4 regions of the Peribacillus suis genome follow, and region 1 is predicted to be linked to each of the others. Evidence: riboswitches for the same ligand, from Rfam matches in the RefSeq annotation. Region 1 holds a riboswitch; each other region holds the start of a gene.

Region 1 (8,618 bases):
CGTGATGATGGCAGTGGCCATCACAACCTTTAGTGGGTCCCCCTTCACAAGGCTTAGTATCTTGGTAATCATAGGTTCAAATAAACCAACGTCTAGCATCAAGCCAAAATATAAAATAGCAAATACAATCATAACGGCCGTTGGCGTTACCTTTATAATCCCCGCCATCATCATTTCTCCCATTTCCGACGCAAACCCACCGATCAATGCAAAAATGATGGCAGTGAAAATGAAGGCAACCACTACAGAAAGTCGCTTTGAAATGACTAAAATAAGAAATGTAAAAATCATGCAAAATCCAAGAATTGATAACATGTAGACTCTCCCCTTACTATTTGAAATATTAACTTTCATCAAATATTTTATATTTTCTGAAAAATTAGTATTTAGTTAGTATAACACTGGGTATTTCATTAAAAAACAACTTTTTCAAACTAGATTTTTTTCTTGCCCTGAAGCATGTCTGAATCAAATACATTTAATAGAATAGGGTAAATCTGTATACTGAATGGTAAATATCAGGTAGAAAGAAGTGTTACATGTATATGGATGTTAAATTGGCCAAACGGAATCTTTTCATCATGTGGTTTGCCAACTTCTTCATCGGTGGTAGCATGACGATGGTTCTTCCCTTCATCTCGTTATACATCGGTACATTTGGCAATTATTCGGCACAATATGTCCAGCATTGGTCGGGGTGGACATTCGGAATTACCTTTGTGACCGCCTTTTTGTTTTCCCCCATTTGGGGACGAATCGGGGACCGTTATGGTAGAAAGAAAATCCTGATTGCCTGCGCCTTCGGTATGGGCCTATCGATTTTCTTGATGGGATTTGTAGAAAATGTCCTGCAGTTGTTCTTATTAAGAATGTTCATGGGCATATTCACTGGCTTCATCTCCATGTCACAAGCTTTCATTTCCACACAGACACCTAAAGAGATTGCCGGAAGGGTCTTGGGTACTCTTCAAACGGGGAATATAACCGGCTCCCTTTTCGGACCATTGATTGGCGGCGTACTTGCGGATACTCTCGGCTACTCAACAGCGTTTAAGTTCACTTCCATCACAATTTTCGTCTCTGGACTTCTTGTATTCGCAACCAAGGAATATCAAGTTCAGCGACAAAAAGGAACAAAAGCCAGGTATTCGAGCCGGGAGGTCCTCTCGCACATTTTACGGAACCCCATTCTAGTGAATGTCATGCTCATATCAACGATTGTCCAGGTGGCTCATTTCAGCATCCAACCCATTCTATCTTTATATGTCGGGGAACTGCACGGAACTACTAATCTGGCTTTTTACTCAGGCATCGCCTTTTCCGCAGCTGGTCTCGGAAACTTATTGATGGCCAGGTACTGGGGCAGGATAGGCGACCACCATGGGCATATAAAGATTCTGGTGCTCCTTCTTTTCCTCACAGCACTCGTATATTTGCCTGGAGCTTTCATCAATCACTTTTGGCAACTTGTATTTGTACGGTTTGCATTAGGTATAGTCATAGGGGGAATTATCCCTGTAAGGATTGCCTATATCCGCCAAGAGGCTCCCGTTGCCATGCAGGGGGAAGTGCTTGGATATAATACTAGTCTCCGTTTTTTAGGCAATATCATCGGCCCGGCAATGGGAGGGATGGTTGCAGGATTTTATGGATTTTCAGCCGTTTTTATAACGACCAGCTTCCTGCTGCTGTTAGCAGGACTGGTCCTGTATTTGGCGTTGCATCGCAACCCGGAGTTGGCCCGGCATTCACATTGATTAGAAGACCTTTAGCAAAAAGAAGACACCCGTTAGATGATCCATCTAACGGGTGTCTTCTTTTTCATTCAAACTTACCCAACAAGATGGTTGGACCCTCTCTGTAACAGAACTTTTCTTTGCCCAATTTCTTAGAAATTTATTTTTTACATAGCTATAATAAAATAGTATAATATACCTAGTAATATATACCTAACAAGGGGTGTCAACATGTATCCGACCTTCACATATTATGCAAAAGTTCACATCATCAAGGATCAGCGTTATTGTGAATGTGGAATTATTCATAACTACCGGGGAATATTCGAGAAAAAAGACCTGAAGAAGGTTAAGTTTAAATCGGTTTCCGATATCACCTGCAGATCTTGTCGGGAAAAGTTCTTAAACGAAAACCCTAAGTCCTAGGGATATCTATTCATTCCCTCGTTTTCCTCCTTCTGTTTTTTTAAACATTATCGTGTTTTTCTGTATATTTATAGATTTGATTCTTTTTTATGTTAAGATTATTTAAGGTGAAAATCCACAAACCAGACATATCAAGCTTTTGTCGCGGTGGGTAGATTTCCAAGATTTACTTTTTTCTTGGTTTTTTTTCGCCTAAAATTAGTTTAAAAGAGGGTTAAAATGCTTTTTCCTACTATCAAAACGGATGAAAGACACATCGTAAAAGACAAACATACGTGTGTATGTGGTACGCGATACAATGTATTCGCTATGTTAACCAGAAGAGATCTTAGAAAGATCATCTTCAAGCATTACAAAGAAGTTACCTGTACAGCATGTAAATCTAGCATTATACATAAAGAAGAATAAGCAGGACATGCCCCCTCCTCTCTCTAATGCTTCTACATACTCATGCAATCAAGTCCACCCCTTTCATAGTATTATTTCATTCATCCCACAGTGTAAGGAACCGGAATTTACTTATGACTCGTAAGTTCAACAAAAAAAGACCATCACTGGTCTTTTTTTGTTGAAGGTGGCCCACTTGAATCTTTCTATTTGGCCTAATTGATATAAATAAGGAAATTTCCATTCAATTATGAATCCATAGATAGAATAATGAAGTCATGCTATAATCTAGTACGTTACAATAGCCAATCCATACTTATATAGAGAAAAAGGAAGTGTCGTTTTGAATATATCTACATTAAAACAGGAGTGGTTTTGCAACGTTCGCGGAGACGTACTTTCCGGAATCGTCGTTGCCCTGGCCTTAATTCCTGAGGCAATAGCTTTCTCCATCATTGCCGGGGTCGACCCGATGGTGGGATTGTATGCTTCCTTCTGCATCGCCATCGTCATCTCCTTTGTTGGTGGAAGACCAGGCATGATTTCAGCGGCGACCGGGGCGATGGCACTCGTGATGGTTGACCTTGTAAAGGATCATGGCTTGAACTATTTACTTGCCGCAACCATATTAACTGGGATCCTTCAAATTCTACTGGGCGTCTTTAAGATTGGGAAGCTCATGAAGTTTATACCGAAGCCGGTTATGACTGGCTTTGTGAATTCTTTGGCCATTATGATCTTCATGGCCCAGCTCACTCATTTCAAAGGGGAAACGTGGGTCATGTATGTCATGACAGCTGGTTCACTCGCCATCATCTACCTATTCCCACGGATAACCAAGGTCGTTCCTTCCCCGCTGGTCGCAATCATCTTCATGACCATCGTGGCCGTTGCAACAGGGGCTACTGTACGGACCGTAGGCGACATGGGGCAATTAAGCGAGGCTCTTCCCATGTTCTTGATTCCGGATATCCCTTTATCATTCGAGACATTGACCATCATTTTTCCTTATTCCATTGCCCTAGCGTTTGTCGGATTGCTTGAATCCTTACTAACGGCTCAAATCGTTGACGAAATGACCGATACGGATAGCAATAAAAACCGGGAGGCCAAAGGTCAGGGAATAGCGAACATCGTGGCCGGTTTCTTCGGCGGGATGGCCGGATGTGCAATGATTGGACAATCCGGTATCAACATCAAATCCGGGGGACGAGGTCGGCTGTCCACTTTCGTCGCCGGGGCCTTTTTGTTAATCTTGATCGTGTTATTGAATGATGTCCTCATTAAAATTCCGATGGCCGCCCTTGTTGCGGTCATGATCATGGTTTCCATCGGGACGTTTGATTGGTCCTCCTTGAAGAGGCTCCGTATCACGCCTAAAACCGAGGCGATAGTCATGATCGTAACGGTTATCGTTGTTCTTTATACGCATGATTTATCCAAAGGCGTATTCGCCGGGGTACTCTTGAGTATGATTTTCTTCTCGGCTAAAATTTCAAAAGTGTCTGTCGAGAAAACAGCGGACAACCAGGATCGGCAAATCACTTATCGAATAAAAGGCCAGGTGTTTTTTGCATCGGTCCAAGACTTCATTTCGAAGTTTGATACGAAGGAAAAAGCAGATTCCATCATCATTGATTTTTCCAATTCGAAAATATGGGATGCCTCGGCTGTAGGCGCCGTCGAGAAAGTCATCTTAAAATACAGAGTACAGGGGAAAACGGTTCAAGTGCTCGGACTTGATCAGGAAAGTTCTCAGCTGCTAAAGAACCTCGCCTCATATGAAAAGTAAAAGGATGCATGGCTTCCCTGCATAAATTCTTGCTGAACCGCCAAACTAGAGTGAATGATACTCTGGATTGGAGGGAAAATCATGTCATCCGAACAGGATTATACTGCTGCAGATTTATCACCTGACCTTCTCAATGAGTTAAAACTCTTTGAAGGCAAAATACGTGAGGAATCAAACAAAGAGCTTATCGTGATTGCGTATGAAAAAGAGAAAGAAGCGTTGAATTGAAAAAAGGACTCGAAGACACTTTCAAAGTGGCATCGGGTCCTTTTTTTATTACTTAGCGAAGATATCTGTTAAAACTGGTACAATTTGTTTTTTACGTGATACGACGCCTTCCAATACAGCAATGTTCTTATTCAATGTTACGTTATACGCTTTCTCCACTGCATCCGCTGATGCTCCTAGAGCCAAGGCAACGGAATCATTCGTTAAGATATCCGTTACGACGAATAAGAATAAATCCAATTCTTTCGCGGCAATAACTGCATGAATCGCTGCTTCAATTTCTGATTGCTTTGCAAGCACTTCATTCGGGTCAACAGCATTCACTTGAGCAATCTCAACTTTTGCCGTTCCCATTGAAAATTCTTTTGCATCAAGTGTGATGAGCTGATCGATGGTTTTGTCACTCAAGTCAGCACCCGCTTTTAGCATCTCCAAGCCATATGTTTCAGCATTCACGCCGGCAATTTCCGCTAATTCCATAGCAGCTGCGACGTCTTGCTCTGTGCAAGTAGGCGATTTGAATAATAAAGAGTCGGAAATGATGGCTGAAAGCATAAGTCCTGCAATGGCTTTAGGCACTTCAATTCCGTTTTCTTTATAAATCTTATTTAAAATAGTAGCCGTGCAGCCAACTGGTTCTGCCCGGTAATATAAAGGATCACTTGTTTCGAAATTAGCGATACGATGATGGTCGATGACTTCCAATACGCGTACCTGGTCGATGTCTTCGGCACTTTGCTGGCGTTCGTTGTGATCGACTAAAATCACGCCATCCGCTTCCCCAGCCACTTTTTCAACAAGGCGGGGTGCTTCGAATTTAAATTGGTCCAACGCATATTGTGTTTCGCCATTCACTTCACCAAGACGAACAGGTTCAGCTTGGATGCCCAGCTGTTTTTTTAGGTCAGCATAAGCGATTGCTGAACAGATAGTGTCGGTATCCGGATTCTTATGTCCAAAAACTAATATTTTTTCCACGATTTTTTCTCCTTTTTCCTAAATGATTTGGCAGGGATTTTTCTTTTCATAATCAGAATCCCTAGTTTTGCTATGCAATTTATTTTAACACAAAAACCCTGACATTCCGCGATGGAATTTTGTATTCCTCCCTATATTCTTTCATCATCCTCTTCCTTTATCCGACCTTGTCAATAGATATGAATCAGTTTTTCACAAATATATATGTTGAATTATCAGCATGGATGGCTTACGATAATATAAGCATACATACTAGATATTGACTTTTATAACAACATAAATAACTATATATAGAATTATTAACCAAGGTGCCAGAGATGGCTGAAAAGGGAATCCGGTGTGAACCCGGAACTGTCCCCGCAACTGTAAATGTGACGAAATGAGAAAACCACTGTATAGCTCTCTATACGGGAAGGACTCAAAGTAGGATGATCATGAGTCAGGAGACCTGCCTGGTTTTTTCAAGTTTCTTATTCTTCGGGGATTGAGATGATGAAACGATAGTGTAATGGCTATTTTTTCATGGCTCTTTTATCCTATCGTTTGATCCGCTCAATTTATTGGGCGGTTTTTTTTTATTCGCGTACATTTAAGAGGAGGAACATTTATGACTCAAACATATAACCCTACCATAAAAGATGACACAGAAACAAATTCAATCCAGCTGGACATGTTATCCAAGGATTTCGAAGGCCGTCTTGATATGGAAAAGTTCAAAAAGCGTTTTACTAAATGGCTCGATCGAAATGGTGATGCTTCAGAAGAACAAACATCGAAAAAGTTGATCCAGCTTGCACTTGAAAGTGTCGATATCGATGCCCCGGACTGGACATTCGTCGCCGCAAGGGAACTATTGAATACCATGTATCGTGATGCCCAAAAGAACCGGGGCTATGAAGGCCGGAACTATGGACCTTTCTATGAATTGATTCAAGAACTCTCTCAGCAGCATGAAGGCCAACGTTACCCTGTTTATAAAGCAGAGCTTCTCGACTCCTACACAAAAACGGAAATCGAAGAATTGGGTTCGGTCATCGATCCGGAAAAAGATAAACTATTTTCATATATCGGAATCTATCTTTTGAATGATCGCTACTTGGCCCGTCCAAAAAAAGACAAGGTCTATGAACTTCCCCAGGAGCGCTTCATGATCATTGCCATGGAAATCATGAGACTGGAAAAAACGGAACACCGACTGCAGCTTGTTAAAGAAGCCTACTGGGCAATGTCGAACCTATATATGACGGTAGCGACCCCTACCCTCTCAAATGCCGGAAAGACACACGGGCAATTGAGCTCATGCTTCATCGATGCAATCGAGGATTCCATCGACGGAATTTATCAATCAAACTATGATGCCGCAAAAGTTTCCAAGTTCGGGGGCGGCGTTGGTCTATATGTCGGGAAAATCCGTTCGCTTGGTTCTGATATCCGCGGTTTTTCCGGTAACAGTTCAGGCACGACTCCCTGGATTCGCCTCTTTAACCAAACGGCCGTCAGCGTCGATCAATTGGGGCAACGTAAAGGCGCAATCGCCATCTATCTGGATGCGTGGCATAAGGACATCATGAGCTTCCTTGACTTGAAGACGCAAAACGGCGACGACCGCTTAAAGGCGCATGACATCTTCACGGGCGTCTGCATCCCCGATTTATTCATGGAAGCCGTGCGTGACCGGAAAGATTGGTATCTCTTCGACCCGCATACCGTGAAGCAAACCCTTGGGTTCTCCCTCGAAGATTTTTATGACGAGAAAAAAGGGGAAGGCAGTTTCAGGGACCATTACGCCCTTGCTGTAGAGGCGGCGGAGAATGGCATACTTCCAGGCTATAGTTTCGAGAAAATCAAAGCGATGGACATTATGAAAGGTATCATGATTTCACAATTAGAAGAAGGCGTACCCTATATGTTCTACCGGGACGAAGTGAACAGAAAGAACCCGAACAAGCATAAAGGGATGATCTATTGTTCTAACCTTTGTACGGAAATCGCCCAGAACTTAAGCCCTTCAACGATCACCGACGAATATGAAACGGAAGATGGCGATGTCGTCGTAGTTCGCAAAAGCGGGGATTTCGTTGTCTGTAACCTTTCTTCCATCAACCTGCCTCGCGCGGTGAACAGCGATGTATTGGAGAGACTGATCCCGATTCAGATCCGCATGCTCGATAACGTCATTGACGTGAATACCTTACCGGTCAAGCAAGCTTCCATTTCGAATAAACGCTACCGCTCCATCGGCTTAGGAACTTTCGGGTGGCATCATTTACTGGCGACGCAAAATATCTACTGGGAGTCCGATGAAGCCGTTCAGTACGCCGATACCTTATATGAGAAAATCGCTTATTTAACCATTAAAGCATCCAATGAATTGGCCAAGGAAAAAGGAACCTACCCATACTTCGAAGGGTCCGATTGGCAAACGGGGGAGTATTTCGACCTTCGTGACTATAGAGATCCAAAATGGTTGGAATTAAAAGAAGAAGTAAAGCAGTATGGTACACGAAACGGCTATTTAATGGCAATCGCCCCCAATTCATCGACTGCCAAAATCGGTCATTCCACGGATGGCATCGACCCGTTATATGAAATCGAGTTTTATGAAGAAAAGAAAAACTTCAAATTTAAAGTGACAGCGCCTGGATTGACGCCCACTACGTATGAATACTATAAAAAAACGCGCTTCCATTTGGACCAAAAGGAAAGCATCAGGCAAAATGCAGCACGTCAACGTCATATCGACCAAGCCATCAGCTTCAACCTGTATGTACAAAACACGATCAAGGCTAAAGTGTTATTGGACATCCACCTAACAGCATGGGAAAGCGGATTGAAATCGACTTATTATCTTCGTTCCACTTCATCCGAATACGACAATGCCTGTGAGAGCTGCTCCAGTTAACGAGTGGGAATGGAATTTACTTTATTGAAGGAGATTTTACAGATGACAAACCATATCAAGAAAATCAGGATGCTCGAACCAACCCATCCTACCAAGGCAACCGGCGTTTTCAAAGGAGAAGCTTCAGGCTTTCTCCTTTGGAACGACATTCAGTATGAAAAATTCTATG
Region 2 (7,382 bases), 550 kb from region 1:
CCGACTCCAGATTTAGGAGTCGGGTTTTTCTTTTTCCTTATTTTGAAAGGGTGATCAGGAGACCTAAAAGAAGGGCTATGGTAAAGACCCATATAAAGAATTTTTTATACATATTCATTACCTCGAATCGTCAAAATGTGATAATTCATTTTAGCATATGTATGGGGAAAGAACCGAAGTTGGATAGAAGCAAAAGATTTTTAGTGTTAAAAGAGAATGGGTTTTTTAATGAAAAAATAGGGTAATGGATGTTGTGGATAAAAATGTAAAATTGGAGGTGCGATGGTGGAGAAAAAACAGTGGAAGCTAGGGATGATATGTCTGGCCACTCTCTTCGTTTTGCTTGCTCTTTCTGGTTGTAATACGAAAGATGAAAAGATGAACGGAGAAGAAAAGGAAGAAGTACGTGGTGAGAATACCGAAAAAAAAGGGCGTTCAGAAGAAGATGAAGAGCTGGAAGAAGATTTCGAGATTGCTACCACCGTTGAAGAAATGACTAAAGAAAACCCTGGGAAGTACACAGGGAATAAATACAATAAAGCCATTATACATAGAGCATTAGACAATCAGGACTTTCAGGAAAAGGATAGCTTCGAAGTTTATCAGAGCTTATTAAAACTAATGGGCGAAGGTGCAAACTACAAAGAAAAGTATCAGTTTTTCGAAGCATTCGACCCTTCCATTGAAACGGCGGTAACAGAGATGCCAGGTGGAATCACCATCGACGGCAGTGGTGAATTGGGAATCGACGTGAATATTGCAATTTTGCTTGACGCTAGTGGAAGCATGAACCAAAAAGTAGGCGGGAAAACAAAAATGGAGCTGGCGAAAAAAGCGATTAATGAATTTGTAGCTTCCCTTCCGGAAGAGGCAAATGTCATGCTCCGTGTCTATGGGCATAAAGGAAGCAACGATGATAAAGATAAGAAGATATCCTGTGATAGTACGGAAGTGGTTTATGGTTTGGCCCCATATAATAAAGGGGACTTCAGGAAAGCTTTAGATAAATTTAAACCGACAGGATGGACACCGATTGCCAAGACCATTTCGGAAACAAAGAAAGATTTTGAAAAAGCGGGTTCAGAAGGTCAAAATATCATTTATGTCGTCAGCGATGGAATTGAAACCTGCGACGGTGATCCAGTGAAAGCAGCTAAAGACTTGCATGATTCCAATATTGAACCAGTGATTAACATCATAGGGTTCGATATGGATAGTGAGGGGCAAAAACAATTACGTGAAGTTGCTGAAGCTGGCGGAGGGAAATTCGAAATGGTCAATAATGCCGATGATTTCAATAAGATGTGGGATGAAGAGCGTAGAGATCTGTGGAACCAATGGTGGAATTGGGGCAATGAAAATTGGAGTACCGTTCGGGATGAACAAAATAAGAAGACATCGTCTTTACTTGATGAAAAAAACAGTTTTTCTAGGCTTTCCTCTGATGAAAGCAATCGCATGTATGAGGCTACGAGTTATTTAAAGGATAAGAAACAAATAAATTATGAGACTTGGGAGGAAGCTCGCAGTTTAGTCAAACAACGCCGTGAAATAATAAAAGAGTATTATGACGAAAAATATGAAGAATTGAACACGACAGTGAAAAATGAAGGGGAGGGTTTAAAAGAATCAATTAAAAAGAAAGAAGAAGAAATGAAAGAGAAATATAAAGATTAATAATCAAAGGGGCTGTCTAATAGCCCTCTTTCAAGAGGATTCATGCACAAAATAAAAGGCAGAAATGTTGTTAAATCAACGTTTCCGCCTTTTATTATATATACGATTTCGGCGTAATTACCCCTTTTGAGTGTGTCTTTATTTGAATAATTGCGGATATATGGTCTTTGCAGTTAGTTCTACGGCTTCTCCGATACGCGGTCCGGGACGTGACATGACGTCTTCGTTAAGCTGATATACTTGGTCTTCCTTCACGGCGCTGACATCTTTCCAACCTTTACGAGATTTGATTTCATCCACAGCATTGTCCACATAGCCTACGGTTGTAATGATGGCATCCGGGTTGCGCTTGACGACTTCTTCATCTGCTATTTTCGCCCAGCCCTTTTGGTCGGCAAAGATATTTTCGATACCGGCAGACGCCAAGATCTCTTGTTGGAAGGTTTCAGCTCCCGCTGTATAGATTTCCGGAGAAGGGCTGATTTCGAAATATGTTTTTTCTTTAGAATCGACACTTGCCACCTTTTCTTCAACATCTTTGATTTGTTTTTTTATGTTTTTGACTAGGTCTTCCCCTTTGTCCGTTACGCCCATGACTTTGGCAATTTGATCAATATCACTATATACATCATCAAAGGTCACTGCTGATTTAATAATGAAAATGGGGATTCCCGCATCTTCAAGCGGCTTTAATGCTGCTTCATCGCCTATTGTATAGGCAATGATAACATCCGGTTTCAAAGAGATGATTTTTTCGGAATTGATCGTCATCGAATCAGAGACACGCTCGACATCTTTAGCTTCCTCAGGATAGTTATCGAAATCCGTCGCTCCAATCACCTTATTCCCTACACCAAGGGCATATAAAATCTCCGTATTACTGGGTTGAAGTGAAATGACCGTTTCCGGAACCTTATCAAATGTGATTTCTTTTCCGCTATCATCAGTGACGGTATAGGATTTGACTTCTTCAGTTGTTGCAGGATCTTTTTTCTCTAGCGATTTCTGATCATCATTCGAGGCACATCCTGTAAGGAAAAGGGCGACCATCAGAAGGGCAATCCAACTGGATCTTACTGTTCTTATCATGTTTTATTCCTCCATTTTCTTTTTCATCGTTTTGGTTGGATAAGATTTGCTGATAAAGGGAATCTCTTCGCGACCCAGTTGTTTATTGACATAGACAGCCATCACGAATAGAACATTGGCAAGCAAATGAGCATAATCAAAAAGTATCGCGGGCACATCTTTTTCCGTACTGACTTTATGCAAGGTACGGACGGATTTCTTGGCTTCACTACGGCAAGTATGCAAAATACAGGCTGCCGTCGATCCTTGGGGTAGCACAAATGTTTCGATGCGTTCTTCCACTTCCGCGACATAATAGTCATAGATTTCACTTAGGCGGTTTAGACCGTCTTCGGTTATGGCCAATTTCCCCCGGGCAGAACCATTTAAATGATAAGCCATCGGCAACAGTTCCATTAAATCCCTGTAGACTTCAGGAATCTCTTTCGTGAACGACGCTGCCAGTCCCATTTGAGTCGTCAATGAATCGGTGCGAATTTCATAATCAACGCTTGAAACTGATTCGCGCATAAATGGGTAGCATAAAAAGCGGGCATCCTTCTTTGCCATAATTTTTCCTCCTTTTTAATAATGTGAATGACCTTCGTATTGCTTTTCGGCGCAAAAGAAAAAGCCGACCAAAGGTATTGGTCGGCAAACAATCATCTATGTATCTCGAACGGAAAAAAAGATGGAAGATTGCCGTACAATCCTCCTAACTTCCGAAGAGCAAAATACGATAAAAAAAAGGCAGGTCTCCTGGCTCGTGCATCATTTTACTCTAAGAACCTTCCCATTTGGATTGAATGAATGGTATCGTGCGTGCGGATTCATTCACAAACAGTGGCATATTTCTTATTTCATTAGCACTTACAGTTGCGGAAACAGCTTCGGTTTTACACCGAATTCCCTATTAAGCTGACAAGTCAGCACCTATTTTCTGCAAGGTTTATATTCACTTAGTACCAGTCTATCATAATTAATTACTTAAATAGTGAAAAAATTTCAAGAAATCTCTTTTATAGGGGTATTATTCTAGTAAACTCACTTTGTAAGGATAAATTGGAGGTTAATGTAAAATGGGTGTCGAATAAATAAGGGTTAAGCATGAGTGATTTACATAATCATGGGAGGTAGAGAATGGTTTATAAACAAGTGAATCAGAAACTGGATATGATTTTGGAAAACATTGAAAAGGTCATTATTGGAAAAAGAGATATAGCAGAACTAAGTCTTGTGGCGCTCCTTTCTGGTGGACATGTCTTATTGGAAGATGTCCCGGGCGTGGGGAAGACCGTCTTGGTCAGGGCGCTAGCGAAGTCCATCGGGGCGGATTTCAAACGGATTCAATTCACGCCTGACTTGCTACCGTCCGATGTAACGGGGGTATCGATTTTCAATCCGAAGGAACAAGAGTTCATCTTTAGACCGGGGCCAATCATGGGCCATATCATTTTGGCCGATGAAATTAATCGGACATCACCGAAAACGCAATCCGCCCTACTTGAAGGAATGGAAGAGGCAAGCGTGACGGTGGATGGTGTGACAAGGAAACTGGAACAACCGTTTTTCGTCATGGCCACTCAAAATCCAATTGATTACGAAGGCACATACCCACTTCCAGAAGCACAGCTAGATCGTTTTTTATTGAAAATGAAGATGGGGTATCCGGAAGTGGCAGAAGAGATAGAAGTGTTGCATCGGGCCCAATATACGGCTCCGATTGAAGAATTGGAATCCGTGATTTCGTTAGAGGAACTGATAGATTTGCAGATAGAGGCAAAGGCCGTGATCGTGGATGATACGATAAAGACGTATATCGTCGAGTTAGCCAATCAATCACGTAAGCATGAAAGTGTATATCTTGGGGTGAGCCCACGTGGATCGATTGCCCTAATGAAGGCAGCCCAAGCCTATGCGCTCCTAAAGGGAAGGGATTACGTTTTACCTGATGATGTGCAGCATTTGGTACCGTTCGTTTTTACCCATCGGCTAATCCTTAATCCGGAAGCGAATTACTCGGGGGTGAATGCTGACATGGTGATACATGAGGTAGTGGCTACGACGCAGGTACCCGTGAAGAGGGCCGTGACCTAATGCGGAATGTGCTTACCATACTGAAGAAAAACAGGAATGTCTGTGGGATCATAGTACTTATGCTCATTTCCTTTTGTTTTGCGATGTTTCAAGGCGGGTTTATCAGTTGGTTCATTTTCTATACCTTTTTGCCGTTCGGTGCGTACTCTATGATTCTGCTGTTTTATCCACTTCAGGCTTTTGAAGTGGAGAGAAGAATTAGTAAACACGAATGCCAGGCCGGAGAGTCGGTAGATATGACATTGGTATTCTCCCGGAAAAACAGACTGCCTCTTTTATATATGGTGGTAGAAGAGGATTTGCCGATGGAACTGGAAAAGAAAACATTGGTTTTTCCAGGATTTAAGCAATCCTTCCAATTGACATATACCCTGGAGAATCTGCCAAGAGGAGAACATGTCATCCAATCGGTTCGCTTCAAAATAGGGGACTTCTTTGGACTCTATGAAAAAGAAGCGACAGTGCATGCCCCTTTAAAACTCACCGTTTTCCCGGCTTATCAGGAGTTGAATTATAAACAGTTGGAGCATGTCTTCGATCAAGGACAAGTTGGTACGACGAAAAAAATACAGCGGGAACATTCGGTCGTGTCCGGAATCAGGGAGTATCAGCCGGGTGATCAATTATCCTGGATAAATTGGAAGGCAACGGCCCGAACAAGTGAAATCATGACGAAGGAATTTGAAGTGCAGAAAAACCGCGATGTATTTATTATGCTTGATGAGTACGCCTCTCCCTTCTTCGAAGAAGCTATCGTACTTGCGGCCTCTTTGGTGCATGCCTTGATAAAGAAGGGTATGGATGTTGGGTTAACCAGTACGGGATCAATGGAGGTCGTACCGGCTAAAGGAGGCAGTAAACAGAGGAGAAGACTCTTTTACCGTTTTGCAAAATCAAGGGCCACACATACAAGCGTCTGGAATGGAAAGAAGAACAAGGGAGTTGTACCATCAAACGCTTCTGTAATATTCATTGTGTCCGAATTAACGATGGAAAAGATAGAAGGTTGGAATGCATTTACCGGAAATAAAGCGATGACTGTATTTTGCGTGAAAAGTCAGGGAGACTTCACGGGTGAGGAAATACGTGCGAAGTCGGTGGCGTTGGCTCGTGGAATAAAGCTGGTCTTCTTTGAACAGGGTCACCTTCAAAATGAACGAACCGAGGTGAAGGCAAATGAACGCTGATTCTACCAAATCGGAAAGGTGGATGCATGTTCTCTTATATATATTTGGTCTTCTATTGATTACCGAATGGTTACGACCCGTAGAGAAGCTTACGGATACAGGAAATATCTTTATTTTCATTATCTTTGTGTTATTTTCCTTGCTCCTACACTATTTTGGTATCCACTGGTTTGTGCGTTTCATCCTCGTAAGTGCCTTTATATTAATTGCGGTCCATTTCTTGTATTCGTCAGATCCTTTCCTGACCTTCAAATGGCTTACTGGTGATTTGCTGGATATAACGGCTAACGTTTCGAATATGTATGAGGGGAAGTGGGAGCTGCTTTCCAACCCCTTTAGAACGCTGTTGTTTTTCGTGCTTCTTTGGCTTGTGACATACTTGATTCATTACTGGGTGACGGTGAGACGAAACATATTTTTACTTTATATATTAACGATCATTTTCCTATCGATTCTCGATACATTCACACCATATGATGGGGATATGGCCATGATCAGGATCATCATCATCGGGTTTTCGATGCTTGGTGTGTTGGCCATGCTACGCTTGTCCATACAAGAGAGATTGGTGTTTTCAGGAGGTCCATTCAGTAAATGGGCCATCATGCTAGCGGGGATGATGTTAGTAAGCGTCCTCGTTGGTTTCACTGCTCCGAAGTTCGCGTCACAATGGCCGGACCCTGTACCGTTCATTGTTTCTTATTCCGATAAGGTGACAGGAAGTGATGAAAGCTCCGTTGATAAACGGGTGGGGTACGACGAAGATGATTCATCACTTGGTGGGTCGATAGAGCCGGACAATACGGTCATTTTTTATAATACGGCCAATACCGGACACTATTGGAAAGTCGAGAACAAAGATATCTATACCGGAAAAGGATGGGTTTCCGTTGAGGGAATGGAAGACTATATCAGTTTCTCTAATGGTCAGGATTTGAAGGATATAAAAGAATTTGAGATTCCTGAAGTGTTGAAAACGGAAGACATGAATACAAGGGTAACCATGATGGAAAGTTACTCTCACCTTCTTCATCCCCAATCAGGGTACCTGAAGAAGGTAGAGGCTGAGAACGGAGATTGGTTTAAATATTATACAAATATGGACAAGTACATTTCAGTAGACGAAGGCAGTAAGCCCCTTACCACGAAAGAATATGAACTGGTTTATGAAATGCCTAGTTATGATCTGGCTGACTTACGGAAAGTTACGGAACAGGATGAAACGATGGATGTCCTCATGGAAAGCAATACACAGCTTCCGGAGGGATTGCCAACCCGTATCTATGAACTGGCCAACGAACTTACGGTGAATGAGGATAATTGGTACGATAAGGCAAAGGCGATAGAAAATCA
Region 3 (8,618 bases), 1.0 Mb from region 1:
AAATGGTTTGGTTTCTTTGCAATTGTATGATATTCCATTTGCTGATTTCTCGGCATATGCTGGGGTCATCGTGACAAATTTCGTGGAAGAGGCCTTTTTACTTGAACATAAAGAAATCATCGAAAATTATTTGAATGATGGCGGCGTCATTCTTTCACAAACCGAAAATTTCCTACCTTGGTTACCTGGTTGCGGAAATTGGTTGCGTTCTCCGATTTCTTTGAAGGACCGTGAAATCCGCTTGACTGAGCCTGTACATCCTATGTTCGCAGGAATTGACCCTTATGATTTGAATTATAAAAAAGGGGTTCGTGGCTTTTTCTCAAGAGGGTATCTTGAGGCTCCAGAACATTCGGAAGTAATCGTTGAAGACCAAGAAGGAAAAGCAATCATTTACATTGACCGAAAAACGACTGGTGGCACGATTGTCGCGGGTGCAGGAACGGATCTGTACCGCTTTGGAATCCAAGAAAATAGTTCGCGTGTGCTACGTCAACAAATTTTGGACTGGATACGCGAAGAGTATGAAGCAAACAAGGGGGAAACAAAGCAATGAAAGTGGCAATCTTAGATAATGGTTATAGTTTCCATCATCGTTTCTTTCAAATGGACGAGTTTGCTTATATGTATGATGATGTGCTTCAACTTCGTCAGCTCCATACATATGATTTAAGTCAATATGACACGCTAATTGTTAATGATCGGATGTCCCTAATGCTTTTAAAACGGTACCAGTCGCTTTTCGTGAAGTTCCTTCAAGAGGGAAAACGTCTAGTCGTTTTCGGTGAAGTGTTGGATAACTGGCTTCCTGGAATAGACTGGGAGGAATCTGAAGTGAATTTCAGTTGGTGGGTGAAGGAGCATGGAGATTTACCTTTAATGGCTGAAAATACAGATCATCCTTTATATCAGCATGTATCCCTATCAGATATGAAGTGGCATTACCACGGGACGTTCAAAGTTCCGGAAGGGGCAAAATCACTTGTGAATACTCCCGACGGTCGCTCGATCATCTACACCGATGATGTGTCTTATAAAGGCGAATTGATCATTACCACCCTTGATCCAATATTCCACATTGGACTTGGATTCATCGACCAATCTAAACCATTCTTACATGGGATGGCTAAGTGGCTTAGAGAAGGATAAGGAGGAAGTTTTATGAAGAAGAAATGGACAATGTTAGCGGCAACCACTGCGATGGCCGCTTTGATTACGGGCTGTGGAAACTCTGGGGATGATTCGAAAGGCAATACTTCAGAAAAACAGACGACTGCAGAGGAAAAAGTGATTCAAGATCAACTTGGCCGTGATGTAACGGTACCAGGTAAAGTGGAACGTATTGCGGTCGGTGGCATTCTTCCGTACTTCTCGACTTGGTATGTAGCGACAAATTCGACGAAGGAAGTTGTCGGCTTGCATCCTAATGCGTATAATGCCGCGGAAAACTCGATTCTTTCTGAAATATCACCCGATATTTTAAAGGCAGATACATCATTCATTAAAAATGGCGAAGTGAACGTGGAAGAATTGATGAAAGTCAATCCGCAACTTTACTTTGAAAAAGCACAGGACCAAAAGTCCATAAACAAATTAGAAGATGCAGGTGTTTCGGTTGTGGCACTCAACCCTATGGATGCAGCAGCTGCGGAGCCATTGGCTACCTTCAACAGTTGGTTGGAACTGACTGGGGAAATTACGGGCACTACCGAAAGAACGGACAAGTTCTTGGAAAAAGGCCAAGCCGTTCAAGCCGAATTGGATAAGAAATTAGATGGCATTAAGGATAAAGACAAGCCTAGAGCATTGATCCTCTATCAGCACAGTGATAAAAGCATCATGGTCGGTGGGAAGAACTTCTTTAGTAACCAATGGTTAAATGCTACAGGGGCCTATGATATAGCAGCAGAAGAAGTTACAGGAACAAAAGAAGTCAATATGGAACAAATCTACAAATGGAACCCGGATATCATCTACATTACGAACTTTTCGACAACTCAGCCTGAAGACCTAACGAACAATACAGTGAACGGACAAGATTGGAGTCAGGTCAGTGCTGTACAAGAAGGAAATGTATATAAAATTCCGCTGGGCATCTATAGATGGTTCCCTCCAAGCGGTGATGCACCTCTTATGTTAAAATGGATGGCTCAGAAAAATCATCCCGAGCTATTTGATTATGATATGAAGGATGAAATCACGGATTACTACTCAGAGTTCTATGATTATGATGTAACGGAAGAACAAGTAGAGAACATTCTTCACCCATCTTCCGAAGCCGCAAAACAGTAAAGTAGGGAATGAAAATGAAAAAATGGAAAACGGTCCTCTTCTGGATATTGCCCATTGCGATGGTTCTCCTATCATTGAGCATCGGACGCTTTGGAATGGACTTAGGGACTCAAATTAAAATATTGCTTTCAACCGTGTTTCCAATCGAGCCAACATGGACACAGATGGAAGAAACAGTGGTCCTTCAAATACGTCTGCCACGAATTTTACTGGCCTTGTTAATCGGTGCGGGCCTATCGATTGCAGGCGCCTCTTTCCAAGGGATGTTCGGCAACCCCTTGGTCAGTCCCGATATCCTAGGAGTGTCTGCAGGTGCTGGGTTCGGTGCTTCCCTTGGGATTTTATTATTGGGACATGGTTTTGCATCTCAAGTCTTGGCACTTGGCTGTGGTTTAGCCGCCATCGTTTTCACGTTCATAATCAGCGGCAAAAAAGATTCACCGGTCTTCATGCTTGTTTTGGCTGGGGTTGTCACCTCCGCCCTTTTCCAAGCGTTGATCTCGTTAATTAAGTTTGTCGCCGACCCTGAAGAAAAGCTGCCAGCCATCACATACTGGTTAATGGGAAGCCTTGGAACGGCCACATACAAGGATTTATATGTGGGTGGACCAATCATCCTTGTCGGCATCTTGATTTTATATTCACTACGCTGGAGAATCAATTTACTGACCTTACCTGAGGATGAAGCAAAATCGCTAGGTATCCCGGTCACTAGATTGAAGTGGACGGTCATTCTTGGTGCGACGTTAATTACGGCTTCATCTGTAGCGATAGCCGGTATCATCGGCTGGGTAGGACTGATTATCCCTCATGTGGCAAGAATGCTCGTCGGGAACAACAATCAACTTGTCTTACCGGTATCCCTATCGATTGGTGGTGCCTATTTACTCCTGATCGATAACCTGGCACGTTCTGTAACGGCTACGGAAATTCCGCTATCGATATTGACAGCCATTATCGGCGCACCATTTTTTGCGATTCTACTTAGAAAGACAGGAGGTGGTTGGTCATGAAAATCGAGGTGCAGGGAGGGAATTTTTTCTATGCTAAAAAAAGAGAGAAAGCTCCTTTTCTTTACCAGACCGACATTGACTTTTCGTTGAATGACGGAGAAATCATGGCGATCCTTGGCCCGAACGGTGCCGGTAAAACCACGATGCTGAAGTGTATTACCGGCCTTCTTGATTGGAAAAAGGGTCAAACGCTCATCGACGGAAAGCCGCTTACTGCGCTATCACGCAAAACGATCTGGAAACGAATCGGTTATGTTCCTCAGGCACATAAAATGGTTTTCGGATTTACTTTGGAAGAGCTTGTCATTATGGGAAGGGCGCCTTATATCAGTACGCTGTCCCAGCCTTCTGCAAAGGACCGGGAGGCTGCCATCGCTGCTCTTGAAATGGTTGGCATTGCTCACCTTGCCAAAAAGTCCTGTAATTCCGTCAGTGGTGGGGAATTGCAGCTGGCCTTGATTGCCCGGACGCTTGTATCGGACCCGGATGTATTGATTCTTGATGAGCCAGAATCGCATCTTGATATTCAAAAGCAAATCGTGATTTTACAGACACTAAAGCGGTTATCGAAAGAGAAGAACATTTCTTGTATCATAAACACGCATTATCCGAACCACGCATTCTACTTGGCTGACCATGTTTTAATGACTGCCAAGGAAAAGCGTGTGGTGTATGGCGAAGTCCGCGAAGTGATGACGGAAGCCCGGATGAAAGAGTACTTCGGAATCGAAATGAAGAAAATCATTTATGAGGAAGAGGATGACTTTTTGATTGAAACGATGGTGCCGAAAGATCTAGGTCTTTTACGTGATCAAAGTACATGCCGTTTTAATAGTGACATCTAAAGCTATAGAAGGCAGCCATGTGATGGTTGCCTTTTTGCGTTCCAAATCTTAATTTAAAGTAATCTGAAATATCATATAATACGATTTCCTAAATGGTGTATAATGAAAGGCAGTGAAATTATATACATATGAACAATTTGGTGTCTGTAAGGACTTGAAAGGGAAGTTGGTGAAATGCCAACGCGGTCGCGCCACTGTAAATGGGAGTTAACGGATGTATACCACTGTATGAATAATATGGGAAGGTGCCGTTAGCAATGACCATGAGCCAGGAGACCTGCCAAAATTGTACACCGGTAACCACGCGGATGGGGAGGTGTGTGGCAGAGCTATGTCCCTTTTTTGTTCCGTTGCCATACATGCATCCTCCGTTTTGATGGGGGATGCTTTTTTGTATGTCTTTTGATATTCGCAACACATGTGTGAAGGTCCAGAAATGAACTCAAAAATGATGGAGGTTTTAAGATGAGGAAGATATATAGTTTCATGCTTGTGATGGGATTGATGGTCGGTACACTGGTTGGCTGTAGCGATGCCTCCCAGGATAGAACAGGAGAAAACCAGTCGACAAAACAAGCTGTTAACCAGGGCTTCCCGCTTTCGTTACAAGATGCAGTGGGTAACCAAGTCACCATCGAGCAGAAACCAGAAAAAATTGTTTCATTAATCCCAAGTAATACAGAAGCGGTCTTTGCGCTAGGTTCGGGTGAGAAAGTGATTGGAGTGTCTGAAAATGACAATTACCCGGAAGAAACGAAAGATATTCAGAAGATAGGTGGAATGGAAATAGATACAGAGATGATTTTAGCCTTGCAGCCTGATATCGTTCTTGCTCATGAGAGTGCCCATAATTCCAAAGAAGGAATCCAACAGCTTAAGGATGCGGGTATTCCAGTTCTAATCGTGAATGATGCCAAAAGCTTTAAAGAAGTGTATACGTCTATTGAGATGATTGGAACGGCAATAGGGGAACTGGATAAGGCAAAGGAAATCGTCAAGACGATGCAGACCAAGCTGGAAAAGATCAAAGAAAAGGCTAAGGCAATCAAGAGTGAGGATAGAAAAAGTGTTTTTGTAGAGGTTTCACCGTCACCTGAAATCTATACAACGGGAAAAAATACTTTCATGGATGAAATGCTGGACATCATTTCAGCGGATAATGTCGCAGGTGAATTGGATGGCTGGGTAAAACTCGATGAAGAGTCGATGATAGCGGCCAACCCGGATGTCATCATTACAACCTATGGTTATTACACAGGAGATCCAGTCAAAGAGGTAACGGGAAGAAATGGATGGGCCGACATTCAGGCAGTTAAGAATGGTGAGGTTTTCGATGTCCATTCAGATATTGTCACTCGTTCCGGTCCTAGGCTTATAGAGGGAGTAGAGGAACTTGCCAAATCAGTCTATCCGAACGTATTTAAAAACTAAACGGGCATTGGCCTATGTATTTGCCCTATCATTTTTGGTTATTTCGATATTGATCGGTATTTCCTTAGGATCGGTTTCCGTTCCGATACCAGTGCTTTTGCAAATCATTGGCAAGGAAGTCCTTCATTTGCCCCTGGCCATGGAACCGGATGGGACACTGACGAATATCGTGATGAACATCCGCCTGCCGAGGGTCGTGCTTGCAGGTTTGGTTGGGGCATCCCTTGCAATAGCAGGGGCAGCATTTCAGGGATTGCTCAGGAATCCCCTAGCTGACCCCTATACCCTGGGAATATCCTCAGGGGCTTCGCTTGGTGCAGTATTAACGTTGTTTTTGAATTTGTCACTGCCGTTTTTTGGCCTATATACACTGCCTACATTAAGCGTTCTTTTTTCATTGTTGACGATTTTTTGCGTATTGACCTTTGCAAGAAAAATGGATCGTTCCATGAAGGTAGAAACGATTATTTTAACCGGTATCATTTTCAGCTCGTTTTTAAGTGCTTTCATCTCATTGATGATTGCATTGACGGGTGAGGAGTTAAGGCAAATCATCAGCTGGCTGATGGGAAGTGTCTCGATGCGTGGTTGGAGTCATGTCACGATCATTTTGCCATTTTTCCTCCTTGGTTCTCTCGTTTTGATGATGAATACCCACGAATTGAATGCCATGACATTTGGGGAAGACCGTGCGAGGCACCTAGGCGTGAATGTTCAGCGGAGGAAGATGCTGATTCTGGTCGCCGGCTCGATACTGACAGGGGCTGCCGTTGCCGTATCAGGTACGATTGGCTTTGTAGGGCTGGTCATCCCCCATTTGGTCCGCAGGATTTGGGGGCCAGACCATACGCATCTGTTGCCATTATCATTGATTGTGGGAAGCGGATTTTTAATATTGGCTGATCTGGTGGCACGAACGATCATCGCACCGACAGAATTGCCGATAGGTGTTATTACTTCGCTTATCGGTGCGCCGGCATTCGCATTTATTTTATTAAAGAGACGGAGAGAAGGGTAGAAGTGTATGCTTGAAGTTAAAGGGTTAACAGGAGGATATGATAATAAAACGGTTTTGGACTCCGTCTCATTTGATGTGAAAAAAGGAGAATTATTCGGTATTCTTGGTCCGAATGGAAGTGGGAAAACGACGCTATTGGGGATGCTTAGCGGTATCCTGCCGTATCAGGCGGGAACCATCGATATTAAGGGGAAAGACCTGAAGGGATATTCGTCCAAACAACTGGCACAGGTCATCGCCGTTTTGCCGCAGCATTCCTCATTGGCTTTTTCCTATACAGTAAAAGAGACCGTTGTCCTTGGGCGATATGCCCATCAAACAGGGTGGTTTCATAGTTGGACGTCTGAAGACGAAGAAATCGTTCAACGCGTGATGATGCAAACGGGAGTGGCAGTCTTTCAGGAAATGCATTTTGAACGTTTGTCAGGCGGGGAAAGACAACGTGTTTTGTTGGCACAAGCTCTTGCACAAGAACCGGAAATCCTTTTTCTCGACGAACCGACGAACCACCTGGATCTGTCTTATCAAAAAGAACTTCTTGATTTGATGAGGAAAATGGCTAAGGAACAACAATTGACGATCATTTCAATTTTTCACGACTTGAACTTGGCTGGCTTATATTGCGATCGCCTGATGTTGCTTGAAAAAGGGCGAGTCCAAGTGATTGACGTGCCGAATGAAGTGCTTCAGCAGGAGCGGATTCAGGAGGTATATAGGACAAAAATCGAAAAACATCCTCATCCTGCCTTACCTAAGCCGCAAATGTTCATTGTACCCGAGAAGCATACAGGAGAGCTGGACCCTTTGGAGATCAATGAAAGTTATCTGAACCAGGCTCCGGAGTTCCTTCATTTAAGTTCACCCATTCCGCTTAGAACCATGTCATCCGGCGTAACTGGTTCGGGAACGGGGTGGCATCAGCACTTTGTTAATCGACATGTCCACTACGATTACAATTGTGATGACCATATTGCTGAAATGGCTGACTATTTGAAGACATACGGATTTGAACCGCAGGAAACCGTCGGAATGATGACGGCCGTGTTTTTGGATACAGTGTCATATCGACTTCTAAGAGATGAGGGTTTTTCGATATTCATCATGGTAACAGCGGGGGTAGGGAATGCCATCGATGCCTCTTTGGCAGACAGGCATTCATGGACTTCATCGCCGGGTACGATCAATACCTGGGTTTTCGTGAATGGCCATTTGGCGGAAGAAGCGTTCATTCACTGTATCGTGACAGCTACCGAGGCGAAGGTTAAAGCGCTTCATGACCTACATGTCTTAGATCAGGTGACAAACACATGGGCGACTGGAACATCGACGGATAGCATCTTGATTGCAGCCACACAAAGAGGAACCACCCTCCGTTATGCGGGTACCATCACGCCTCTCGGGAAGTTAATTAGCCGTGGCGTTTATGACTGTACGGTGGAAGCGATTGAAAATAGTAGGAAACGGATTGAAAGCTTATGATTTTTCACCATCTTTATGCAATCACATTGGCATTTATCCTAGATTTGGTCATTGGCGACCCTCCTGATTGGCCACACCCGGTTAAATGGATAGGTTCGCTTATCAATAAACTTGATGAAGCTCTCAACAAAGGGACAAGAAAGAAGCGGAATGGACTGTTCATGCTACTGCTCATCTTGCTGCTCGTGTTGGCGGCCACAGGCATCACCGTCTATTTAGCGTATAGAATCCATCCTGCTGCCGGTATCATCTGGGAAGCGCTACTCATTTCCACCACGATCGCTCAAAAGAGTTTAAGACGGGCGGGAATGGATGTTTATCGACCATTGAATACACGGGATATGGCCAAGGCGAGGCGGAAGCTTTCTTATATTGTGGGCCGTGATACGGCAGATCTAGATGAACCGGAAATTGTTCGGGGTACCGTTGAAACGGTAGCGGAAAACACGAGTGACGGTATTACGGCTCCCCTGTTTTGGGCTGCCATCGGAGGCGCGCCACTTGCCATGATGTATAGGGCAATCAATACATGCGACTCCA
Region 4 (8,618 bases), 170 kb from region 1:
CACTTAGCACTCATCGTTTACGGCGTGGACTACCAGGGTATCTAATCCTGTTTGCTCCCCACGCTTTCGCGCCTCAGTGTCAGTTACAGACCAGAAAGTCGCCTTCGCCACTGGTGTTCCTCCAAATCTCTACGCATTTCACCGCTACACTTGGAATTCCACTTTCCTCTTCTGCACTCAAGTTCCCCAGTTTCCAATGACCCTCCACGGTTGAGCCGTGGGCTTTCACATCAGACTTAAAGAACCACCTGCGCGCGCTTTACGCCCAATAATTCCGGACAACGCTTGCCACCTACGTATTACCGCGGCTGCTGGCACGTAGTTAGCCGTGGCTTTCTGGTTAGGTACCGTCAAGGTACCAGCAGTTACTCTGGTACTTGTTCTTCCCTAACAACAGAACTTTACGACCCGAAGGCCTTCTTCGTTCACGCGGCGTTGCTCCGTCAGACTTTCGTCCATTGCGGAAGATTCCCTACTGCTGCCTCCCGTAGGAGTCTGGGCCGTGTCTCAGTCCCAGTGTGGCCGATCACCCTCTCAGGTCGGCTACGCATCGTCGCCTTGGTGAGCCATTACCTCACCAACTAGCTAATGCGCCGCGGGCCCATCTATAAGTGACAGCCGAAACCGTCTTTCCATCTTCTCTCATGCGAGAAAAGAACATATCCGGTATTAGCTCCGGTTTCCCGAAGTTATCCCAGTCTTATAGGCAGGTTGCCCACGTGTTACTCACCCGTCCGCCGCTAATCTCAGGGAGCAAGCTCCCATCGATTCGCTCGACTTGCATGTATTAGGCACGCCGCCAGCGTTCGTCCTGAGCCAGGATCAAACTCTCCGAAGAAATGTTTGACTTGCTCATTTTGCTTTTTTTATAGTGTGTGCTCACTCAAAATTTACGTTGGCGCTTTGTTTTGTTCAGTTTTCAAAGAGCAATTTCGTTGTCGTTTACTTCGTAAGCGACTTATACATCTTATCATGTTTTCATCTAAGTTGTCAACATGTTTTTTGATGTTTTTTTATTTCGTAAAGCTTCGTTGAAGCTGCGAAAGCTGATGTCCCGCAGCGACATGTATTAATATAACACCTATATTATTATTGGTCAATACTAAAAATGATTTTTTAGTATATTTTTTTAAACTTTATAAAATCGGTGATAAACATCGTGCCCTTTGGTCTCGACTCTAATGGTATCCACTACTTTCTTTTCAATTAAGTATTCTAAAAGAACGCCTAGATCGATTGAATAATAACTTAGTTCTGGATGCTCCATTAACTCCGCTATGGTCCAAGATCCTTCTCTAGCATTCATTATTTCCAGTAGGTGTTGAGAACCGGCATTGGTACGGGAATAAATAAGGAACTCACTAGCTAGAAAAAGAAGCTCCAACCTTTTCTCCAGGGTTTCTTCACTGCTTATCAGTTCTTCGTACAACTTATATATTTCAGGTTCCATTTGCTTCACTTGATTCCAAACCGTCACCTCTGGATGAAAACCTTGTTCTATTATTTCCAATCGGGCTAGATGATGTAGCGAGTGAACAATATGGTTATAGGCATCCAGATAATGGCCATTCTCAAAAAAGTCTTTTCCATCCCTATACCTACGAATTAACTTGGCAAATTCCATTCCCATCTTCAGCTTTCTTCCATAGAAGGGAAACTCACGGATCTCGGTTTTTAAATGCTCCAGGTATTCATTTCGGTCGAATAAAATCTTCCCATTATAAATCCAATCCACGACTTTTCGATTCGACCCTAATAAAATCCATTCCTTGACTTGCTCTTCTTTTACAACATGTAAAGCCGCTTTCTTATCTTGATAGGTATAGTGCTTTAAAAATACAGGTTCCTCTGCATCATCCACGATGACAAATAGGACATAATCAAACGTATCTGTGATGGGGCTGTTGTGCTCCCTTTTTTCTATTAACAAAATCCCTAGTGTGGACTTCAAACTTGCTCGCTCTTGATAAATCGGGCGAAGGATATCTTCCATTATAAATTCCTCCAAAACCATTTTTCTTTTTACATTCGACAATTCTCTTCAAAAATCCTGTTTTCTGAGCCTAGATGTTCCTTCCTATTTTTCCTCGGGTCAACCATAAGTCATTTGTATCCTTTATTTCTTTTTTGTTCCAACCTTAGTTTATGTTATAGTTAAAGTTATATTTTAGGAGGGTCTAACATGGCTAAATATTCTAGCAAAATCAATAAAATCCGTACGTTTGCTTTAAGTTTGATCTTCGTTGGCTTTATCGTGATGTATATCGGTCTATTCTTTAAGTCGCACCCTATCGTCATGACGCTCTTCATGGGTCTTGGACTTCTATTCATTATCGCAAGCACGGGCGTTTACTTTTGGATTGGGATGCTGTCCACAAAGTCGGTACAGGTTATCTGCCCGAACTGTGGGAAGCCTACGAAAATATTAGGTAGGGTCGATATATGTATGCATTGCAATGAAACGCTGACCCTTGATAAAAAGCTGGAAGGCGAAGAGTTCGACGAAAAATATAATCGCAAAAGCCTGAACGACTGAATGGAATGGATTTTAGTTACAGTGCTTTTGCAACAAAAAAAGTTCCAACCAAGTGGCGGAACTTTTTTTAATGCGCTTCTTTCTTTGCACAATCCGTGCATTCCCCATAGATTTCCATCCGATGGTGACTTACGTTGAATCCGGTGACCTGTGCTGCAAAGTGTTCGACCTCATCCAATGCAGGATAATCGAAGTCGACGATTTTACCACAGCTTTCGCAGATAACATGATAATGATTCGTTGTTACGAAATCAAATCTAGCTGACGAATCGCCATAGGTAAGCTCTTTGACCAATCCCACTTCACGAAACACACGCAGGTTGTTATAAACCGTAGCCACACTCATATTCGGAAACTTGCCTTCTAACGCTTTATAAATATCATCAGCAGTAGGATGCGACATGGAGTCTATCAAATACTCAAGAATTGCATGGCGTTGAGGAGTTATTCTTACACCGGTATCTTTAAGGGAATCCAACGCTTCTTTCAACTGAACTTCAGACACCGTCATCCACCTCTTTTTCTAATTAAGTATGAATTATTACATTGTAATGTTTATAAATAGTGTACTCCCCATAAGCAAGCTTTGTCAATATATCTACACCCTTAGTTTATTCCTCATTCATTTAATTATTTCCTGTTTTTCTAGTTGGTCCTAGTATCCCTTTTTAGGGTCGATGATATTAATGAAATCCTTTCCGTCTTTTAGGTAGACTTTCATGTTTTCCTCAAAGATTGAAAAGGTCCTTGGTAAATATTCGCCGCTTTTGCTTGATAGGTGCGGGGTTACCGTGACCTGCTCCATATTCCAGAATGGGTGGCCCTTCACTAGCGGTTCAGGTTCGAATACATCCAGTATCACACGAGCGAGTTCATGCTCCTGCATGGCCTCTATGAGCACGTCTTCCTTGAACAGATCTCCTCTTCCTATATTCACGAAGACGGCTGTACGTTTCATTGCCTTAAAATGTTCTTTCTTTAACAAATCCTTCGTTTCATCCGTACTAGGCAAGACGCTTACGATATAATCCGCTTTAGGCAATGCTCTCTCAAGCTCCGTAAGGGCGTATAGATGATCGATGTGTTCGACAGCTTTCCCACTACGATTCACTCCGAGGGTCGTCATTCTAAAAGCCTTGGCAAGACGTGCCACTTCCCCTCCAATTGCCCCCGTTCCTAGGATAAGCATCGTTTTTCCATTCAACTCACCTACTTCTATCTTCCGGTCCCAGATTTCTCCCGCTTCATTCTCAATTAGTTGTTTTAATTTCTTTTCATACTGTAAAAGCATGCCGATTGTATATTCAGCCATCGGGATTTTATGGATGCCCCTAGCGTTGGTCACCATGATTCCGCGTTTCTCAATGGCGGCAAAAGGCATTAACTCCAATCCGGCACTCATGACCATGATCCATTTCACGTTCACTGCCTCTTCAATGATTTCATCGGTTAAATCTTCTCCATATGTAATAAGAACTTCGGCCTCTTGGAGCTTTTCATCCGCCCAAGTTTCTTGATAAATGAATGTCAAATCGGGAAATGCTCGTGCCATCTTCTTTTGAATGTCTTCATTCGGAATGATTGTTGAAAATACTAACATGATTATCTCTCCTTTTCTTTACATAAAAAAACACGGGCACTGAATGTCCCGCGCAACTTTCTATGAGGAGGTATTCCCTTACTAAATCATATTCAGGGGTCCTCTATTTGAGTTGGACAAACGCCTCTCCCTATTAAAAAGGGCTTTATTTTAATTGATTTGGATTCAATTCGCATAATTCCCGTGGCACGAATAAACCGTCCTTACGAACCAGTATATCATCAAAGTAGATCGCTCCGCCGCCATATTCGGGTCGCTGGATCAAGACCATGTCCCAATGAGACGATGATTGATTTCCATTATCGGCCTCTTGGTAAGCTTGACCAGTGGCAAGATGGAGGCTACCACTAATCTTCTCATCGAATAGGATATCACCCATCGGTTCCATGATATACGGATTGATTCCCAGGGCGAATTCCCCGATGTACCGGGACCCTTCATCCATATCGAGCAAACGATTCATTTGGTCCGACTGATTGGAAGAAGCTTTCATGATTTTTCCCTTTTTAAATGTAAGGGTTATCCCCTCAAATACCTCTCCTTGATAGGCGGAAGCAGTATTGAAGGAAATCGTGCCATTGACACTGTCTTTTACCGGTGCCGTGAACACTTCACCATCTGGAAGATTGTTTTTACCAGCGCAAATGACAGCGGGGATATTTTTAATGGAAAAAGCCAGGTCAGTCCCCGGCGATATGATCCGGACTTGATCCGTTTGATCCATCAAATCCTTTAGAGGCTTCATGGACTTTTCCATTTTGTGATAATCCAGTGTGCACACGTTTAACAAGAAATCTTCATACTGCTCAAGACTCATGCCGGATTTTTTTGCAGAACCAATGGTCGGATAATTCAGTAGCACCCAGCGCCGGTTATTGACGAAGAACATGGTGGACGTTTTCATGGCATCCTCCTGAAGGCGATATCTCTCATGAGGGACACTCACTCCTCGCCCTTCGTTTCCATCGCCCGATATGATGATGACTGCATCCACATCTTCGTATTTCTTATAATTCCATTTCGATAAGGTATCGAGCTGTTCCTTAACATTCCCTTTTAGCAGATGACTGGTAATTTCGTCATCTTCAAGTTCCGCATAAGGATAGGCCCCCATTCTATAGGCTTCGTCAATCAGTTCCTTCAATAGGGCCTTTGCTGCAACAGGCCCACGGATCAAGACCCGCTCTTTCGCCTGCAGCCTCAGTGAATGATGAATCAGCTGCTTGGCAAGCTTGGTAAGTCGCTCATCCTTCATTAGCCTGTACCTTATTTTTCTAGGTCGCGAAGAGTTTCCAACGCTTCTTCGACGTGGCCCTTTACTTTGACTTTACGCCATTCTTTAACGATCATTCCTTCCTTATCAATCAGGAAAGTCGAACGCTCAATGCCCATGTATTCCTTACCGAAGTTCTTTTTCAATTTCCATACGCCATATAATTCAGCGGCTTCTTGCTTTTCATCAGCAAGCAACAGGAAAGGCAACCCATGTTTTTCAATGAATTTTTCATGACGTGTTACCGGGTCCGGGCTAATGCCTATGATGACAGCATCAAGCTCTTCGAATTGTTCAATAGCATCACGGAAATCACAAGCCTCCGTCGTGCAACCGGGTGTCATGTCTTTTGGGTAAAAATATAATACAACGTGTTTACCCTTGAATCCTGATAGGGTAACTTGTTCTCCGTTGTTTGCTGGCAGTTGAAAGTCTGGTGCTTTTTCTCCAATTTTGACCGTCATTCTAAACCCTCCATTTCTTTCATCATGGTAAGCGTACCCAATAATTGAAAGAAACACAACTTTCATTTCTTGTTCTTTCTTTCCTTCTGTTCAAAATCGATGACAGCCCTGATCACAAATGCCGCAGGAAGCGTATAGCCAATGAATGCTTGGATTGTCGCGATCATCCGGCCAATGCCGATTGGGGAAATATCCCCGTATCCGACGGAGAACATCGTCATCGCACTAAAATAAAATGAAGTCTTCAGCTGCTCGGAAAAGGTCCCATCCAAGCGATTGCCCATATCAAGAATCACCGAATGATTCTGAAGCTCGTATAATAAATAAATCAGTGCAAAACCGACTAATAATGTCGCATATAAATTGCCGAGCCACAGCATATCTTCAAGAGAAAACTTCTTTGCCTCCGACTCAGAAAGAAATAAGGTCCGAATGCTCATCACCATGCAAAAGATAATCCCCACAATCAAAATATAAAAGGTCATCCCCCACGCCTCATTTCAAAAACAACCCACTTCCCTTATACATACTCTTTTGCGAGTCAATATATGCTCGTTTTAGGGGTCAGACCCTATTTCCCAGCTGCTGCACCATCTAGGGAAACATAGATACAGCATGGGATCTCGTGCCACATGGTGGGGGTCAGACCCCATTTCCCGACTTTTTCCTTGTTGACCCATTTGGTCGGGGTATGCTAAGATGGGTTAAGTTTTTATAATATTTTGTAAATTTTAGTGTCCGTGTTTATCCGGACGGAGTTTTTTATGAAATTCATATGTGGAGATAGGTTCCTAAGTTTTTAGGATTAAAAGGGAAGTCCGGTGTAATTCCGGCACGGTCCCGCCACTGTAATGGGAATGTATAGCGCTTTTGTTTGATGCCACTGATCCTTTTGGATTGGGAAGGCTTTTAGCGCTAAGTAAGAGTTCCCTGAGTCAGGAGACCTGCCTATTTCGACAACACTGTTTTAACCTACGGGAGATAGGGAAGTGTTAGGGACCTTATAATGGTAAGGGGTATTTTCGTGCCCCTTTAATTTGAGCATTTCTAACTTTCTCTTTTGACGGTTAGGGGTGCTTTTTTTGTTGTTATTTCATTAAAAGGAGATGGATGTGTTGAAAAGTAGTAATATAGGGTACCCACGAATCGGTGAGGATCGTGAATGGAAACGTACATTAGAGGCCTATTGGGCTGGAACATTAAACGAAACGGAATTCACGGCGCAATTGGAAGCGATCCGTTTAGGCAACTTGCAAAAACAAAGAGATCAAGGCATCAATATCATCCCGGTCAACGACTTTACGTTATATGACCAAATGCTCGATATGTCCGTCATGTTCGGCCTGGTGCCAGAACGCTATTCGGCTTATAAAGGCGGCATGGTCCCCCTTTCCGTTTATTATTCAATGGCCCGTGGGAACAAGGATGAAGTCGCTTCTGAAATGACGAAATGGTTCAATACAAATTATCATTATATCGTTCCAGAGCTAAAACAATCCCAGCTTACGTTGACAGAAAACAAGCCGCTTGCCGCTTACCGTGAAGCCAAGGAAAAACTAGGAATCGATACGAAGCCGGTTATAGTCGGACCTTACACATTCATTTCTTTGTCAAAAGGCTATGATAAAAAAGATCTTCCGGCCATCATCCTGAGCCTGTTGCCTTTATACACAAAAATTTTGCGAGAGCTGGAACAAGAAGGCGTGAAGTGGGTGCAGATTGATGAACCTTCCCTTGTTTCTTCCCTTTCCAAAGACGAGATGAAAACTGTTACATACCTGTATGAAAAATTGAACGAAGCTGTCCCCAACCTGAACATCATGCTGCAAACATATTTTGATGCTGTAGAGCACTACCAAGAAGTGATTGACTTGCCCGTTCAAGGAATTGGCCTTGATTTGGTCCATGACAAAGGAAAAAATCTCAGCAATCTTCAAACAGTCGGCTTTCCAAAAGATAAAATACTTGGGGCCGGTGTGATTGATGGGAAAAACATTTGGCTTTCTGACTTGACGAAAAAAATCGGGTTGGTCGAGTCCATTACGAAACACGTATCCGAAGATCGGATTTGGATTCAACCTTCCTGCTCCCTGCTACACGTTCCAGTGACGGTTCGAAACGAGACAGAACTGGCCAGCAAAGTGAAAGAAGCCCTTGCCTTTGCTGATGAGAAACTAGAAGAAATCACGCTTTTGGTCAGAGGGCACAACGAAGGTCTAGAATCAATCGAAGAAAAGGTGGCGGCAAACAAAGCTGCATGGCAGACCTTAAAGAATTCAAAGGCCAGAAACCATAAAGACGTGCAAGCCGCTGTCGAACAGGCTAAGCAGCAAACCCATGGCCGTACCCTGCCATTTAAACAGCGCTATCAAAAACAACAGGAGTATTTCAACCTACCCTTCCTTCCAACCACTACAATTGGAAGCTTTCCGCAGACCGCGGAAGTTAAACAGGCCCGCGGGAAATTCAAACGCGGTGAATGGACGGCTGATCAATATGAAGCATTCGTGAACGAGGAGATTGGTAGATGGATTGATATCCAGGAGGAAATCGGCTTGGACGTCCTTGTGCACGGGGAGTTTGAACGGACCGATATGGTCGAGTTTTTCGGCCATAAATTGGGTGGATTCGTCTTCCTTGAAAAAGGCTGGGTTCAATCTTACGGCTCCCGCTGTGTCAAACCTCCCGTTATCTATGGAGATGTCCATTTCATCGATCCGATGACGGTCAAAGAAAGTGTGTATG

What was found. A riboswitch is a leader RNA that binds a small molecule or an ion and turns the genes downstream of it on or off. The one in region 1 is predicted to bind cobalamin.
Region 2: another riboswitch for cobalamin. It lies ahead of AC503W_RS01830 (cobalamin adenosyltransferase family protein); the one in region 1 lies ahead of AC503W_RS04450 (ribonucleoside-diphosphate reductase subunit alpha).
Region 3: another riboswitch for cobalamin. It lies ahead of AC503W_RS20165 (helical backbone metal receptor); the one in region 1 lies ahead of AC503W_RS04450 (ribonucleoside-diphosphate reductase subunit alpha).
Region 4: another riboswitch for cobalamin. It lies ahead of metE (5-methyltetrahydropteroyltriglutamate--homocysteine S-methyltransferase); the one in region 1 lies ahead of AC503W_RS04450 (ribonucleoside-diphosphate reductase subunit alpha).

The regions. Positions count from the first base shown of each region.
Region 1 is NZ_CM182019.1:904,817-913,434, reverse strand. Features, by position in the region: gene AC503W_RS04480 (CitMHS family transporter) at 1-315, opposite strand, end outside; gene AC503W_RS04475 (MFS transporter) at 540-1,757, shown strand; gene AC503W_RS04470 (hypothetical protein) at 2,382-2,570, shown strand; gene AC503W_RS04465 (SulP family inorganic anion transporter) at 2,893-4,341, shown strand; gene AC503W_RS04460 (hypothetical protein) at 4,423-4,569, shown strand; gene AC503W_RS04455 (manganese-dependent inorganic pyrophosphatase) at 4,618-5,547, opposite strand; cobalamin riboswitch at 5,836-6,017, shown strand; gene AC503W_RS04450 (ribonucleoside-diphosphate reductase subunit alpha) at 6,155-8,449, shown strand; gene AC503W_RS04445 (ribonucleotide-diphosphate reductase subunit beta) at 8,492-8,618, shown strand, end outside.
Region 2 is NZ_CM182019.1:357,221-364,602, forward strand. Features, by position in the region: gene AC503W_RS01820 (VWA domain-containing protein) at 283-1,677, shown strand; gene AC503W_RS01825 (ABC transporter substrate-binding protein) at 1,816-2,766, opposite strand; gene AC503W_RS01830 (cobalamin adenosyltransferase family protein) at 2,770-3,315, opposite strand; cobalamin riboswitch at 3,478-3,697, opposite strand; gene AC503W_RS01835 (AAA family ATPase) at 3,886-4,842, shown strand; gene AC503W_RS01840 (DUF58 domain-containing protein) at 4,842-6,029, shown strand; gene AC503W_RS01845 (DUF4129 domain-containing transglutaminase family protein) at 6,019-7,382, shown strand, end outside.
Region 3 is NZ_CM182019.1:4,113,647-4,122,264, reverse strand. Features, by position in the region: gene AC503W_RS20190 (hypothetical protein) at 1-556, shown strand, start outside; gene AC503W_RS20185 (hypothetical protein) at 553-1,149, shown strand; gene AC503W_RS20180 (ABC transporter substrate-binding protein) at 1,162-2,292, shown strand; gene AC503W_RS20175 (FecCD family ABC transporter permease) at 2,307-3,305, shown strand; gene AC503W_RS20170 (ABC transporter ATP-binding protein) at 3,302-4,150, shown strand; cobalamin riboswitch at 4,272-4,449, shown strand; gene AC503W_RS20165 (helical backbone metal receptor) at 4,616-5,581, shown strand; gene AC503W_RS20160 (FecCD family ABC transporter permease) at 5,544-6,599, shown strand; gene AC503W_RS20155 (heme ABC transporter ATP-binding protein) at 6,606-8,078, shown strand; gene cbiB (adenosylcobinamide-phosphate synthase CbiB) at 8,075-8,618, shown strand, end outside.
Region 4 is NZ_CM182019.1:731,221-739,838, reverse strand. Features, by position in the region: rRNA gene AC503W_RS03560 (16S ribosomal RNA) at 1-838, opposite strand, end outside; gene AC503W_RS03555 (nucleotidyltransferase-like protein) at 1,130-1,993, opposite strand; gene AC503W_RS03550 (YgzB family protein) at 2,183-2,536, shown strand; gene perR (peroxide-responsive transcriptional repressor PerR) at 2,604-3,047, opposite strand; gene AC503W_RS03540 (D-2-hydroxyacid dehydrogenase) at 3,192-4,136, opposite strand; gene AC503W_RS03535 (aminopeptidase) at 4,282-5,391, opposite strand; gene bcp (thioredoxin-dependent thiol peroxidase) at 5,403-5,873, opposite strand; gene AC503W_RS03525 (potassium channel family protein) at 5,936-6,358, opposite strand; cobalamin riboswitch at 6,642-6,839, shown strand; gene metE (5-methyltetrahydropteroyltriglutamate--homocysteine S-methyltransferase) at 6,980-8,618, shown strand, end outside.